Regions from separate parts of the Drancourtella sp. An12 genome, predicted to be linked through region 1. Evidence: a T-box and tRNA genes for the amino acid it is inferred to sense, from the RefSeq annotation. Region 1 holds a T-box; the other holds one or more tRNA genes.

The links. A T-box is a leader RNA that pairs with one kind of tRNA and senses whether it is charged. The one in region 1 lies ahead of cysS (cysteine--tRNA ligase), so its partner is inferred to be a tRNA-Cys.
Region 2: it has a tRNA-Cys gene. The T-box ahead of cysS (cysteine--tRNA ligase) is inferred to sense a tRNA for this amino acid. The anticodon was not compared.

Annotation. Positions count from the first base shown of each region.
Region 1 covers NZ_NFLO01000003.1:112,018-118,657, forward strand. Annotated here, with positions in the region: gene B5E64_RS04595 (ABC transporter ATP-binding protein) at 1-246, opposite strand, end outside; gene B5E64_RS04600 (MarR family winged helix-turn-helix transcriptional regulator) at 266-730, opposite strand; gene B5E64_RS04605 (sigma-70 family RNA polymerase sigma factor) at 896-1,501, opposite strand; gene rlmB (23S rRNA (guanosine(2251)-2'-O)-methyltransferase RlmB) at 1,517-2,239, opposite strand; gene B5E64_RS04615 (ribonuclease III domain-containing protein) at 2,250-2,720, opposite strand; gene cysS (cysteine--tRNA ligase) at 2,705-4,111, opposite strand; T-box leader at 4,219-4,442, opposite strand; gene B5E64_RS04625 (GNAT family N-acetyltransferase) at 4,499-5,668, opposite strand; gene ispF (2-C-methyl-D-erythritol 2,4-cyclodiphosphate synthase) at 5,665-6,228, opposite strand; gene B5E64_RS04635 (hypothetical protein) at 6,332-6,640, opposite strand, start outside.
Region 2 covers NZ_NFLO01000020.1:4,574-11,213, forward strand. Annotated here, with positions in the region: gene B5E64_RS14325 (inorganic phosphate transporter) at 1-966, shown strand, start outside; gene B5E64_RS14330 (DUF47 family protein) at 988-1,611, shown strand; tRNA gene B5E64_RS14335 (tRNA-Glu) at 1,685-1,756, shown strand; tRNA gene B5E64_RS14340 (tRNA-Cys) at 1,811-1,882, shown strand; gene B5E64_RS17890 (YfhO family protein) at 2,043-2,219, shown strand; gene B5E64_RS14345 (ATP-binding protein) at 2,354-2,788, shown strand; gene B5E64_RS14350 (hypothetical protein) at 2,781-3,416, shown strand; gene B5E64_RS14355 (cation-translocating P-type ATPase) at 3,700-5,997, shown strand; partial or broken gene B5E64_RS14360 (response regulator transcription factor) at 6,026-6,640, shown strand, end outside.

The sequences.
Region 1 (6,640 bases):
TCCGGCTCTTGCCGCATAGGTACCGGCCTTTACTCCGAACCAGAGAGCAAGCATGGCCATAACGACCAGAAGGACGCCCATCTTAATAATGTAGGGAAGATTGCCGTCCTGAATTCCGATATCGATAATGTTTGCCATCAGAAGCGGGATCAATACTTCCATCAACACTTCCAGAATGACAAAAAACGGTGCGAGAACGGATTCTTTTTTATATTCCCTGATTGATTTAAAAAGCTTTCTGTTCATCTCTACCTCCTGAAGTTATTCATTTGATCTGTTCTTCTTCCGAAAGATTGCAGATCATTTTCCGCAGAACACGAAGACACACTTCCAGGTCCTCTTTCGGAATCCCTCCGGTCAGCTTCTTTTCCATCTCCTGAATATTTACCAGAATATCCATCCTGAGTTTCTCTGCCTTTTCCGTAGGGATAATCTGTTTGAGCCTTGCATCCCTCGCAACACTATTGCGGTAAATAAATCCGTTTTTTTCCATCAGCTGCAAAATCCCGCTTGCGGTAGATCTTCTGATACGGAACTCCTCTTCGATATCCCGCTGGTACAGATCCCGCTCCATCGTCTCAAACAGAATAAAGGTCAGGACATGCTTCTGCATCGGCGTCAGCCCCATCTCCACTTCCGGCATCGTTCCCCGCCTTTTCAGCTGATGGGACAGCATATGGATGATTCTCCCAACGTGATGCTCCCGTGCCTTACGTAACTCTTGGTCCATCGTTTCCACTCCTATGATTTGTTCGTTTCCTAACAGTAGGATTATAAGGTTTTTTTCTTGACCTGTCAACATTTTTCCAATTGTTATTTATATAACAGAAAAACCGCCAAAACACTCGCATTTTTCAATGAATATTTTGGCGGTTTTCACTGTTTTACAATATAATCAGAGCAGGTCCTCTGCTTTTGTTTTAATTCTCTGCAGGGCATTGTCCACCGTCTTCGGCTTCTTTCCCAGAAGCCCTGCAATCGTTTTATAATCGGTTCCAAGCAGATGCAGGTACAACACCCTCTTTTCCAGATCACTCAGACGTCCCTCCAGATCTTTCATGAAAGAATCCTCGGATTCCTTGTGAATCACCAGATCCTCCGGATTATTGTTGGATGAAGTATTCTGGAGACCGATCAGCTCGGATTCCTTTTCCTCGGAAATCTCCTGTTTATCATAGAGAGAAACATAGGAATTCAGCGGCAGATGTTTCTTCCTCCTCGATGCCCGGATCGCTGAATACAGCTGTCTTGTCACACAGATCGTCGCGAAGGTTTCAAAGGAAGCCTCCTGCTCCGGATCGTAATCCTGCACCGCTTTAAACAAACCGATCATTCCCTCCTGAATCAGGTCATCACTGTCCCCGCCCAAAAGGAACATCGCCCGCGCTTTTTTCTTAACCACGGGCTTATACTTTTCCAGAAGGAAATCCATAATCTCGGCTTCTCCGCTTCGAAGGCTCTGGATCAGCTCTTCATCTGTTCTGGTTTCATAATCAGCCATCTTTCTGCCGCTCCTTTACCTTGTCCTCTGGCGAACAATCTCGTAAGCCAGTACGCCGGCCGCCACAGATGCGTTGAGAGAATCAATCTCTCCTTTCATAGGAATTGACGCAGTGAAATCACATGCTTCCTTTACGAGTCTGGAAACTCCCTCTCCTTCGTTCCCGATCACAAGCCCGATCGGCCCTTTGAGATCGACATCGTACATCACATCGCCTCCCATGTCGGCACAGACAAACCAGAGTCCCCGTTCCTTTAATTCTTCCATTGTTTTCACCAGATTGGTCACCTTTGCAACCGGAGTATAGTTTAACGCCCCTGCCGATGTTTTTGCGACTGTCGCGGTCAATCCTGCCGCCCGGCGTTTCGGAATGATCACCCCGTGGGCACCCGCCAGATTGGCCGTCCGGATAATGGCTCCCAGATTGTGCGGATCCTCGATATTATCCAGAAGGATCAGGAACGGATCCTCCCCCTTCTTCTTCGCAAGGTTGAACATATCCTCAATATCCGAGTATTCATACGCGGCTGTTACTGCAATAACGCCCTGATGCTTTTTTGTTTCCGAGAGCTGGTCAAGCCGCTCTTTTGTAACAAAGTTTAAAATCGTATCGTGCTTTTTTGCTTCCCGTACGATGGTCCGCACCGGTCCGTCCTGACATCCGTCCAGAACGTACAGCTTATCCACCGGTTTCCCGGAGCGGAATGCTTCCAGCACCGCATTTCTTCCTTCAATCATCGATTCATTTCTATTCTTCTGGTCTTTCATCCTTCTCCTCTGCTTCCTCCAGCCCGACAAGGCCGGTTTTGATCAGATCAACGATCCGTCTGTAGTTTTTTTTCAGATAAAGATATCCGATCAGCGCTTCAAATCCTGTTGCCCGTCTATAGTCCGTGATGGACTGATTCTTCGCCGGGGAAACGGATTTTGCGTTTCTCCCTCTCCGGTAAACCGCATGTTCCTCTTCCGTCAGATGTTCCTGCATCACCCTCATCATGGCAGACTGTGCAGATGCCTGCACAAGCCTGCTCGTCTCTTTCTGCATAACATTCACCGGGCGGTTTCCCTTTCTGATAATCAGCGATTTGATCACCAGGTCATAGACACAGTCCCCGATAAAGGCAAGGGACAAAGGGGAATAACTTCTGATATCATGTTCCTCTGTCTGAAAGACTTCACACAGATACGAATCCAGTTCCATCGTTATACTCTCTTCCATTGTACTCCTTCTCTTGTGTCCTTTAAGACAATTCCTTTTTCCAGAAGCTCATCCCTGATCTCATCAGCACGTTTGAAATTCTTTTCCTTCCTTGCCTTTGTTCTCTCCTCGATCAGAGCCTCGATGTCCGCATCCAGCATTTCCTCTTCTTTGTCCACAATCAGTCCGAGGATATCGCAAAGACGCACAATCAGATCAAAAAGTGCCTTTGCGTACTCTTTGGAGCTTTCTCCGTCTGCTGTTGTGTTGGCAAATTTTACAAGTTCAAAGATAGCAGTGATGGCATCGGCTGTATTGAAGTCATCTTCCATAGCGTCTTCAAATTCTTTGATGAACTCTGCAGTCTTTGCCGCGTTTTCTTTCTCTACATCTGTCATCTGCTCTGTCTGTGCTGTTTCCATCAGGTGTTTCAGATGGTCTGCAGCATTGGTAATACGCTCCAGACTGTTCTTTGCTGCTTCCATCAGCTCCGCGCTGAAATTCAGCGGGCTTCTGTAATGCGCGCTCAGCATAAAGAACCGGAATACCTGCAGGTCATATTTCTCCCCGATCTCCCGTACAGTGCGGAAGTTTCCGAGAGATTTTGACATCTTCTTATTATCAATATTTAAAAATCCATTGTGCATCCAGTAACGCGCAAATTCCTTGCCGTTGCATGCCTCGGACTGTGCTATTTCATTTTCATGATGCGGGAAAATAAGATCTTCGCCGCCGGCATGAATGTCAATCTGCTCGCCCAGATATTTTCTGGACATTTCCGAGCATTCGATGTGCCATCCCGGACGTCCTTTACTCCACGGTGCATCCCAGAACGGCTCGCCGTCTTTTTTCGGCTTCCAGAGTACGAAATCCAGAGGATCTTCCTTTTCGTCCTGGCCGGATACGAGAAGCTCTCTTCCGCCGGACTGCAGGTCATCCAGATTTTTATGGGACAGCTTTCCATAGTCTTTGAAACTTCTTGTGCGGAAGTAAACGGTTCCGTTCTTCTCATAGGCATGCCCCTTTTCAATCAGTTCCCGGATCATCTCGATCATTCCGCCGATCTCCTGGGTCGCCAGTGGATTTGCGGTAGCCGGCTTGATGTTGAGGTCTTCCATATCCTTTTTGCACTCCGCAATATAGCGTGCCGCGATCTCATCTGCCGTCACGCCCTCTTCCAGTGCTTTTTTAATGATCTTATCATCTACGTCTGTAAAGTTGGAAACAAAATTCACTTCATATCCTTTGTATTCAAAATAGCGGCGTACCGTATCAAAGACAATCATCGGTCTTGCATTTCCAATATGAATAAAATTATAAACGGTCGGGCCGCATACATACATCTTTACCTTTCCCTCTTCCAGAGGCACGAATTCTTCCTTTTTTCGTGTCATCGTATTGTACAGTTTCATCTGTCATTCTCCTCCTTTTCTTTTTTTGCAGAGTCTTACGGAGCATTTCTATCGCACAGGAAAATTTTCCCGGCACATAAAAAGAAAAACTTCGTCCCTGATAACATCCAAGAGACGAAGTTGATCCGCGGTTCCACTCTATTAAAAAGGGCAGATGCCCTTTCCACTCATCTGTGCAGGTAACGACTGCCTACGTGATCTGCTACTTTTCCTTCGCAGACCCGGCTCCCGGACGCACTTCACATATCCGTTCTTTCGGAGGGCTCTCAGCCGGCGGCCTTCCTTCTCTGTAAAGTATGCATATGCTACTCTTTCCGTTCTCTGCCTTTTTCTATCCTTCTGTTGTTATAGTGTATGGGATAACTCTCATTTTGTCAACTCCCATTTCTATACAATCTCATTCAAAAATACCGGTGGTGCGGGTTGGGTGCCCTTCAGAAGCACGCGCATCTGCGGGCCCATGTTTTCATAGACTTCCCGCTCCTCTTTGCGCTCTGACCGGTAGCCAAACAATACCGTCACAAGTTCCCCCGGAGAAACCGTTTCCGCCTCTTTGGAGGCTTTGGTTTTCCGGACAGATAAAGTCTGTCCCTCCTGTCCCCGGATCTCCCAGTATCCAGTATTTTCCGGAATCAGTCCATCTTCTATATGAAGCCGGATCTCAAAATTGCTCCGGGCAAGGAACCGTTCCAGAAAGTGCTGAAGATGGACGATCCGGACCATGATCATCGGAACTTCCTTTTCTTCGGCTCCTTCCAGTTCTTCTTTAAGCCATGCCGCATCCTCCGGGCGGGCCCCTGAAATCTGGACGGTTTTTACCGGTTCCTCATTCAGAAACGCGAGGATCTGCTCCCAGTCTTCTTTTTTCTCGAACAGCGGCTCCCGAAGCTCTGCCTTTCCTTCATAACATCCATAAACGACAAATCCGGTCGGTTTTCCGTCCTTTTCCGTAAGCAGGATTCCTCCGCCTTCGCTTTGCTGTTCTTTTAAGATCGTTCTGTAATAACGTTCTGTCCGGGCTGCACGGACGAAAGGCATCTGTCCAAGCAGTTTCTCCGCAAAACAGGCAAGTGCCCGGCAGTCCGATTCCCCGGCGTATCGCACCTGGCATCCTGCCAAAGTCCCGTCTTGTCCTTTTTCTCCGGATGGTTTCCCCTCTATCCGGAGCTGACGATAGACAAACCGGAATCCATGCGGATAATAAATTCCCTCCGCAGCCGGCATCAAATAAGTGAACGGCTCTCCTGCCTGATACATGTCTTTGGCAGACATTTGCAAAAGCCGCGTCATATAGCCCCGGCTCCGGTATTCCTTCTTTGTTGCCACCGCTATAATATAGTGAAGCAGGCATGTTTCCCCCAAAAACTGCACCGGATATGGATTAAGCTGCAGCATGGAGACCGGCCCGTCCTCTTCTTCTATGATATAGATGGAATTCTCCGCCGTTTTCACCTGATAATAATAATCAAGAAACGCCTCGTCGTCCTCCGTAAAAATCTCTTCCCAGAGCGATCGGGTCATTCTGTGCTCCTCTTGTTTCAACTTTCTTATTTTCATTCCATCACCCGGTCATCCGACACACCGTGACATCCAGGGCATCCCCGGCATCCGCCTTCCTGCCACGTCACGTCATAGCTGAAATTCGTTGCCTTTTCAATGCAGCAGACTGCCTGGGCGGAAATTCCCTCTCCGCTTCCGGTAAATCCAAGACCTTCTTCCGTGGTTGCCTTGATGTTGACCTGATCCACATCAATGGCAAGCGTCCTTGCAATATTTTCCCGCATGGCATCAATATGCGGACGCATCTTTGGCCGCTGCGCAATGATTGTCGCATCGATATTTTCAATCACATATAAGTGTTCATCAAGAAGCTCTCCAACCTGTTCCAGAAGTTTCAGGCTGGATGCTCCTTTGTATGTTTCGTCTGTATCCGGAAAGTGAAGACCGATATCTCCAAGGGCCGCGGCGCCGAGAAGCGCATCCATGACCGCATGCAAAAGCACGTCCGCGTCCGAATGACCCAAAAGCCCCTTTTCATATGGAATCTTCACCCCTCCGATAATCAAGTCTCTTCCTTCTGTCAATTTATGGACATCATATCCCATTCCTACTCTCAATAAGACTCCTCCTTTCCTTTTCGCGTTCATCTGTCATGTATTGTACTCTTTTCCATCTTATTTTAACATATTCTTCCCAAAAACTACTGATTTTTCGGGAACATTATTTAACGCGGAACATTTTCGGGGCATAGCGGTACACCAGAATGAGCGCCGCCACAATATAGGCAAGTGTCACAACCAGCACACCTGCGGTAAACGGAAGATTTCCTGTGAGAGTACCGTTTGCCTGAAGCTCATAACACAGAAAACAAATCAGATAGACCGCCATATTAATTGCCTGAAAAAACGGATTTTTTACATTCATCTCTTCAGAATACGGCTGGAATACGTAGTACAAAAACAGGTGATGCACGGTAAAGAACACAGAAAGCATCAGTACTGCCGCACAAAACAAAAACATGTTCTGTCC
Region 2 (6,640 bases), on a different contig from region 1:
TTCGTAAACGGATGGACGGATGCACCGAACGCGATTGCCACCTGTATTGCCACAAGGTGTATGCGGGTGAGGCCTGCAATTATGATGAGCGCTGTCTTTAATTTCCTTGGAGTACTTGTGATGACCGGGATCAACAGCTCGGTTGCGTCCACAATCAGCAATATGGTGGACTTTGGAGGAGAGACAGACAAGGCGCTGGTAGCTCTTTGCGCGGCATTGTTTTCCATTGTTGTATACAGTGTTGCGGCTTCTGTTTTTGGAATTCCTACCAGCGAAAGCCACAGCCTTATTGCCGGACTTACCGGCGCGGCGATTGCGATTCAGAACGGATTGTCCGGTGTAAACGGCGCGGAATGGGTTAAGGTGCTTTACGGACTTGTACTGAGTCTGGCGCTCGGATTTTTTTCGGGCTGGATCATCTGCAAGGTGATTGCGGCTCTCTGCGCATCTATGGACCGGCGCAGGACATCGTCATTTTTTAAAGGCGCACAGATTTTCGGCGCGGCATTTATGAGCTTTATGCACGGAGCGCAGGATGGACAGAAATTTATCGGTGTGCTGTTTCTTGGAATCGCTTTCTGCAACGGACAGTCCAGTGTGGAAGGCATGGGGATTCCGATATGGCTGATGCTGCTTTGCAGTGCCGTTATGGGAATCGGGACAAGCGTAGGCGGTGAGAAGATTATAAAATCTGTCGGAATGGATATGGTCAAGCTTGAGAAGTTCCAGGGATTTTCAGCGGACCTTGCAGGCGCGTTCTGTCTGCTGCTTTCCAGTGTGTTTGGAATTCCGGTTTCCACAACACATACAAAGACCAGCGCAATTATGGGCGTCGGCGCGGTAAAAAGACTTTCCGCAATCAATTTCGGCGTAGTAAAGGACATGATGCTGACCTGGGTATTTACGTTCCCGGGATGCGGACTGATCAGTTTTGTCATAGCAAAGCTGTTCATGGCACTCTTTTAGAAGAAGTAGGAGGAAGTAAAAATGGCAAAGAATCGGGATTCATTTTATTTTGAAACATTTACAGCCTGTGCGGAAATTTCCTGTCAGGCGGGACATATGCTTGTAGGAATTCTCAGAGACTTCAGACCGGAAAAGCTGGAGGAGTATCTGGACGAGATGCACAAGATAGAAAACAGTGCGGACATGAAAAAGCACGATATGCTGGACAGACTTGCAAAAGAGTTTATCCCTCCGATTGAAAGAGAGGACATCATTGCTCTGAGCCAGCGGATTGACGATATCACAGATAAGATTGAGGATGTGCTCCTGAGAATCTATATGAATAATATCACTGAGATTGAAGATGATGCCCTTCAGATGCTGGATATTATTATCCGCTGCTGTGAAAAGGTGACAGAGCTTACAAAAGAGTTTGCAGATTTCCGGCATTCCAAAAAGCTGAAAGAAGTCATTATCCAGATTAATGACCTGGAAGAAGAGGCGGACCGCTGCTTTATGAAGAGCATGCGGAAGCTCCATGCCGAGTGCCAGAATCCGCTGCATATCATAGCATGGAGAGAGATCTACATCTATCTTGAGCGGTGCGCGGATACATGTGAACATGCCGCAGATGTGGTAGAAAGTGTAGTTATGAAAAATTCTTAAAAAAAGGCTTGCTTTTTTTGAGAGGGTATGATAATATAATTATCGGCACTGCGATAGCGGTGCCAAGAAATAAGGCTCCGTGGTCAAGCGGTTAAGACATCGCCCTTTCACGGCGGTAACACGGGTTCGATTCCCGTCGGAGTCATTTTTGAAAAATGCTTGCATTTTTCAGAAAATATGATAATATAATATAGTGTACGGCGCAGTAGCCAAGCGGTAAGGCGTGGGTCTGCAACACCCTGATGCACCGGTTCAAATCCGGTCTGCGCCTCTCAAAAAGCCCGTATTTACGGGCTTTTTTCTATTTTCTGAGTATCATTTCTTAATATTTAAAAATTGTTTAAAAAATCCATATGAAGTTATTAGATCTATCCGTTAGACTACACATCAGAAACAAGTGAGAGAAAAACTCTTATTACGGAGGAATTACAGTGAAAGCCAGAGATTGCCGGATTAAAAGTGTAACGGATAACAGACAGAAGCAGATACACAGTCTGCTGGCCGCTTTTTTCTTTCCTGTTCTGACCTGTTGTATCGGATTTGCAGCAGTGGGCATATTTCCGTTTGGATCCAGATCGGCGCTGATCATAGATGGTGTACACCAGTAGCTGGGCTTTTATGAAGAATTTCTGCATCAGATCGGACAGGGAGTATGGTGGACATTTTCCGGCCATGCGATGGGATATAGTTTTTACAGTTTGTTTTCCTATTATCTCAGCAGTCCGTTCAACTTTTTGATCCTTTGTGGGACCGGAAAGATCTGGAGCTGGAAGCAGATGTGGAGGAACGCGTACTGGTACAGGCAGATCCGAGCCTGATGGAGCTCGTCTGGAACAACCTGATATCCAACGCAATCAAATTTACAGAGCCGGGAGGAAGCGTACAGGTCCGGCAGAAATTCAGGGACAGTTTCATTGAAGTGGAGGTCACAGACACCGGATGCGGCATGAACCGGGAAAGTGTAAAACACATTTTCGATAAATTTTATCAGGGGGATACATCCCACTCCAAAGAAGGAAATGGACTGGGACTTGCACTTGTAAAACGCGTCCTTGTACTCATGGACGGGGAAATCTCCGTCAAAAGCGAAGAAGGAAAAGGAAGCACATTTAAGGTGATTCTTCCAAAAGCAGAACAAACCAGAGAACAGGCGGAGGTGGAACGAAACAATGAATGAAAACAAAGAAAACAACCGGTTCATCGGATACGAATATAAACAAGTAGTAGCAGAGCCGGGGCAAATCTCATTTTTAATAGACGGATACATGAATTTCGGATGGGAAATCGATGAAAATGTACAGGATATCCGTATGGAATACTACGGATCACATACAAAATCCCATCATCACAGAAAAAGCATCATCCGGATGAAACGGGACCGGAAGATTATCAATAAGATGGAACTCACCAGACTACAAAGAAATTTCGAAGCCTATGTAGAAGAAATCCGGCATCTGGAAAAAGAAAAAACCTCACTTCCATCCATCGTTGCAATCACAACCGGAATCATAGGAACCGCATTTATGGCAGGATCAACATTCGCTGTCACAGCAAACCCGCCGCACATCGTACTGTGCATCCTTCTCGCCATTCCAGGATTCCTGGGCTGGATTCTGCCGTACTTCCTTTACAAAAAAGGAGTACGCAGACAAACAGAAAAAATCTCACCACTCATAGAAGAAAAATACGACGAGATTTACGAAATCTGCGAAAAAGGCAGCAAACTCATTTCATCGGGGACGTGTTCCGATGCACAGGTACACGACGTAAATGAGCAAAAAACGCTCAAAACCCGCATAAAATAAGGGGAAACACGAATTTTCAGATTTTTTTCATCGGGGACAGGTTCCGACGCGTCGGAACACGTCCCCGATAATTGTTGTATGTATGGTTTTTGGCTGATATAATGTGGTTGAAATTGCATTTTTGTATGATTTCTGTTATGATAGAATTCCGTGTGAGTGTGCTTCTGACGGGAGTGGAGAGGACACGGGAAGAGTTTAGAAATTGTTTAAGAATTCATAAAAATTTGTTTAGTCGAAGATGCTAGTCTTTGAGAGAGAAAAGTAGTGCAGGAGGCGTAGTGTGATGAGTGAGAATCTGTCTGGGCTGTCGGCCCGGGAAGTGGAGGAACGGAAGGCCCGTGGTGAGGGTGGTACCGGAGCCGCAAAGATTACGAAAACGAAGCCGCAGATTGTGCGGGAGAATCTTTGTACGTTGTTCAACTTTCTGAACTTTTTAATTGCGGTGCTGCTGTTTTTGGTGGGGGCATATTCGAATATGCTGTTCATCGTGATTATTATTCTGAATATTGTGATTGGGATTGCGCAGGAGTTCAAGGCGAAGAAGCTTGTGGACGAGCTGTCGATTCTGAACCGTCCGACTGTGCGTGTGCGCAGGGATAACCGGGAAATGACCGTGGAGATGGAAGAGATCGTAAAGGATGATCTGATGGTGCTTGCCAGCGGTAATCAGATCTGTAATGATGCGGTCGTTGTGGATGGGATGCTTGAGGTCAATGAGTCTCTTCTGACCGGTGAGAGTGATGCTGTTGTCAAGGAACAGGGAGCGGAGCTTTTTTCGGGAAGTTCTGTTATTTCCGGTAAGGCGTATGCGAGAGTAACCCATGTCGGGAATGAAAACTATGCGACGAAACTTGCAAATGAAGTAAAGCAGGAAAAGCAGATTCATTCGGAGCTTCTTGGTTCCATGCGGAAAGTGACGAAATTTACGAGTTTTCTGATTATCCCGCTTGGAATTATCCTGTTCCTGGAAGCGTATTTCCTTAGAAATACTCCGGTTGATGAGGCGGTGATTTCTTCTTCGGCGGCACTTCTTGGTATGCTTCCGAAGGGACTTGTTCTTCTGATATCTGTTTCTCTGGCAGCCGGTGTCATTCGGCTTGCGAGAATGAAAATTCTTGTGCAGAATATTTATTCACTGGAGACGCTTGCACATGTGGATACCATTTGTCTGGACAAGACAGGGACGATCACAGATGGAAAGCTGAGAGTCCATTCGGTGATTCCGCTGACGGATCTGCCGGGCGGCGAGATGGATGCGCTTGTGCAGTCTTATATGGCCGCCAGTGATGACAACAATGCAACGTTTCAGGCGCTGAAAGAAAAGTTTGAGCCGAAAGCGGCGTACCGTCCGGTTCACAAGATCGCGTTCTCTTCGAAGAGAAAATGGGGATGCATCAGTTTTGAAGGTGCGGGAAGTATTTTTGTGGGCGCGCCGGAGCGGTTGATGGGAAATCTTCCGGAGAATCTGGAGTGTGAGCTGGAAAAAGGACGAAGAGTGATTATTATCGGATATTCCGGACAGACGTGGGAGAATGATAATGAGCTGCCGGCGGGAATCCGTCCGGTTTACAGTGTGATTCTGGAAGATACGATCCGGAAGAATGCCGAGGAGACGCTTGCGTTCTTTAAGAGAGAGGGCGTGGATGTCAAAGTTATTTCCGGAGACCATGTAAAGACGGTATCGATGATTGCAAAACGTGCCGGACTGGAGAGATGGGAAGATGCCATCGATCTGTCCACGCTTGGCGAAGATCTGGATTATGATATGCTCTGCCGGAGATATGCTGTTTTTGCCAGAGTGACGCCGAAGCAGAAGCAGGAGCTTGTGCTGGCGCTGAAGCGTCAGGGCCATCAGGTGGCGATGACAGGCGATGGAGTCAATGACCTGCTGGCACTGCGTGAGGCGGACTGCTCGATTGCAGTTGCGGACGGAAGTGACGCAAGCCGCCAGATTGCGCAGATAGTGCTTCTGGATTCCGACTTTACGAACCTTCCACATGTTGTGATGGAAGGCCGGAAGGTCATCAACAACGTAACGAGAACAGCGCAGGTATTCTTTATCAAGACGATCTATTCTGTACTGGTATCGTTTTTCTGTCTGATCACGAATAAGGCGTTCCCGTTTATTCCGATTCAGATCACGCTGATCGATGCCTGCATCGAGGCATATCCGTCCTTCGTATCGATTGTGGAGTCGGATATAAGGAGAATCCGCGGGAAATTCCTCCCGACGGCACTTTCCCATGCCGCACCGTTTGGTATTACGGTTGCATGTATGATTGCGGTATTTACGCTGCTTGCGCCGTTTGGCACTGAGGAAAGACAGACGGTGATGTATCTTCTGCTGATTCTGATTTCCATGCTGGCAGTGATCAAGAGCTGTATCCCGCTTACTCCGCTCAGACTGTTTGTCTGCGTGACCATGGTCGGCGGTACGTTCCTGGCTCTTGCACTGTTCCCGTCTCTGCTTGAGATTGTCGCAGTTACCATGCCGATGGCGGTCACGGTTCTGATCGGCGCAGCTGTCTGCTTTGCGGTGATTCTGATTCTGGAGCAGCTGCGGAAGGCAAAAATGAAATAGAGATATGTTTCCCATAGGAGGAACTGATATGACGAAGATTCTGATTGTGGAGGATGATGAAAAAATTGCCTGGCTGGAAAAAGATTATCTGGAGAGCAATGGATATGAAACCGTGTTGTTAGATGACGGGAGATCCGGGATCAGATCGATATTCCGATCCTGATGGTGACAGCCTGCACCGAGGCCGTGGATGTGATCCGCGGCCTCGGACTGGGCGCTGATGACTATATTACAAAACCTTTTGATCCGTCTCAGCTGGTGGCGCGGATACGCTCCCATCTGAAGCAGTACGAACGGCTGACATCCGGGCGCGGCAGGGAGGAGCGGAACAAGGGAGATAAGATCACGATCCAGGACGTGGTGATCGAGCCAAAGACCTGGAAAGTATGGAAACATGGTGTAGAACTGAAAATCCCGAACCGGGAGTTTGAGCTGCTTCGGTTCCTTGCAGAAAATCCAAATATCGTGTTTTCAAAAGAAGAACTTTTTGAAAAGATATGGGGATTTGAGTATGTATCCGATGCGGCGACGGTATCGGTTCATGTGAACCGTCTGAGAGAGAAAATTGAGGATGACGCCAGAAATCCGAAGATCATCGAGACGGTGTGGGGTGCTGGTTACCGGTTAAATGACCGGGAATCCT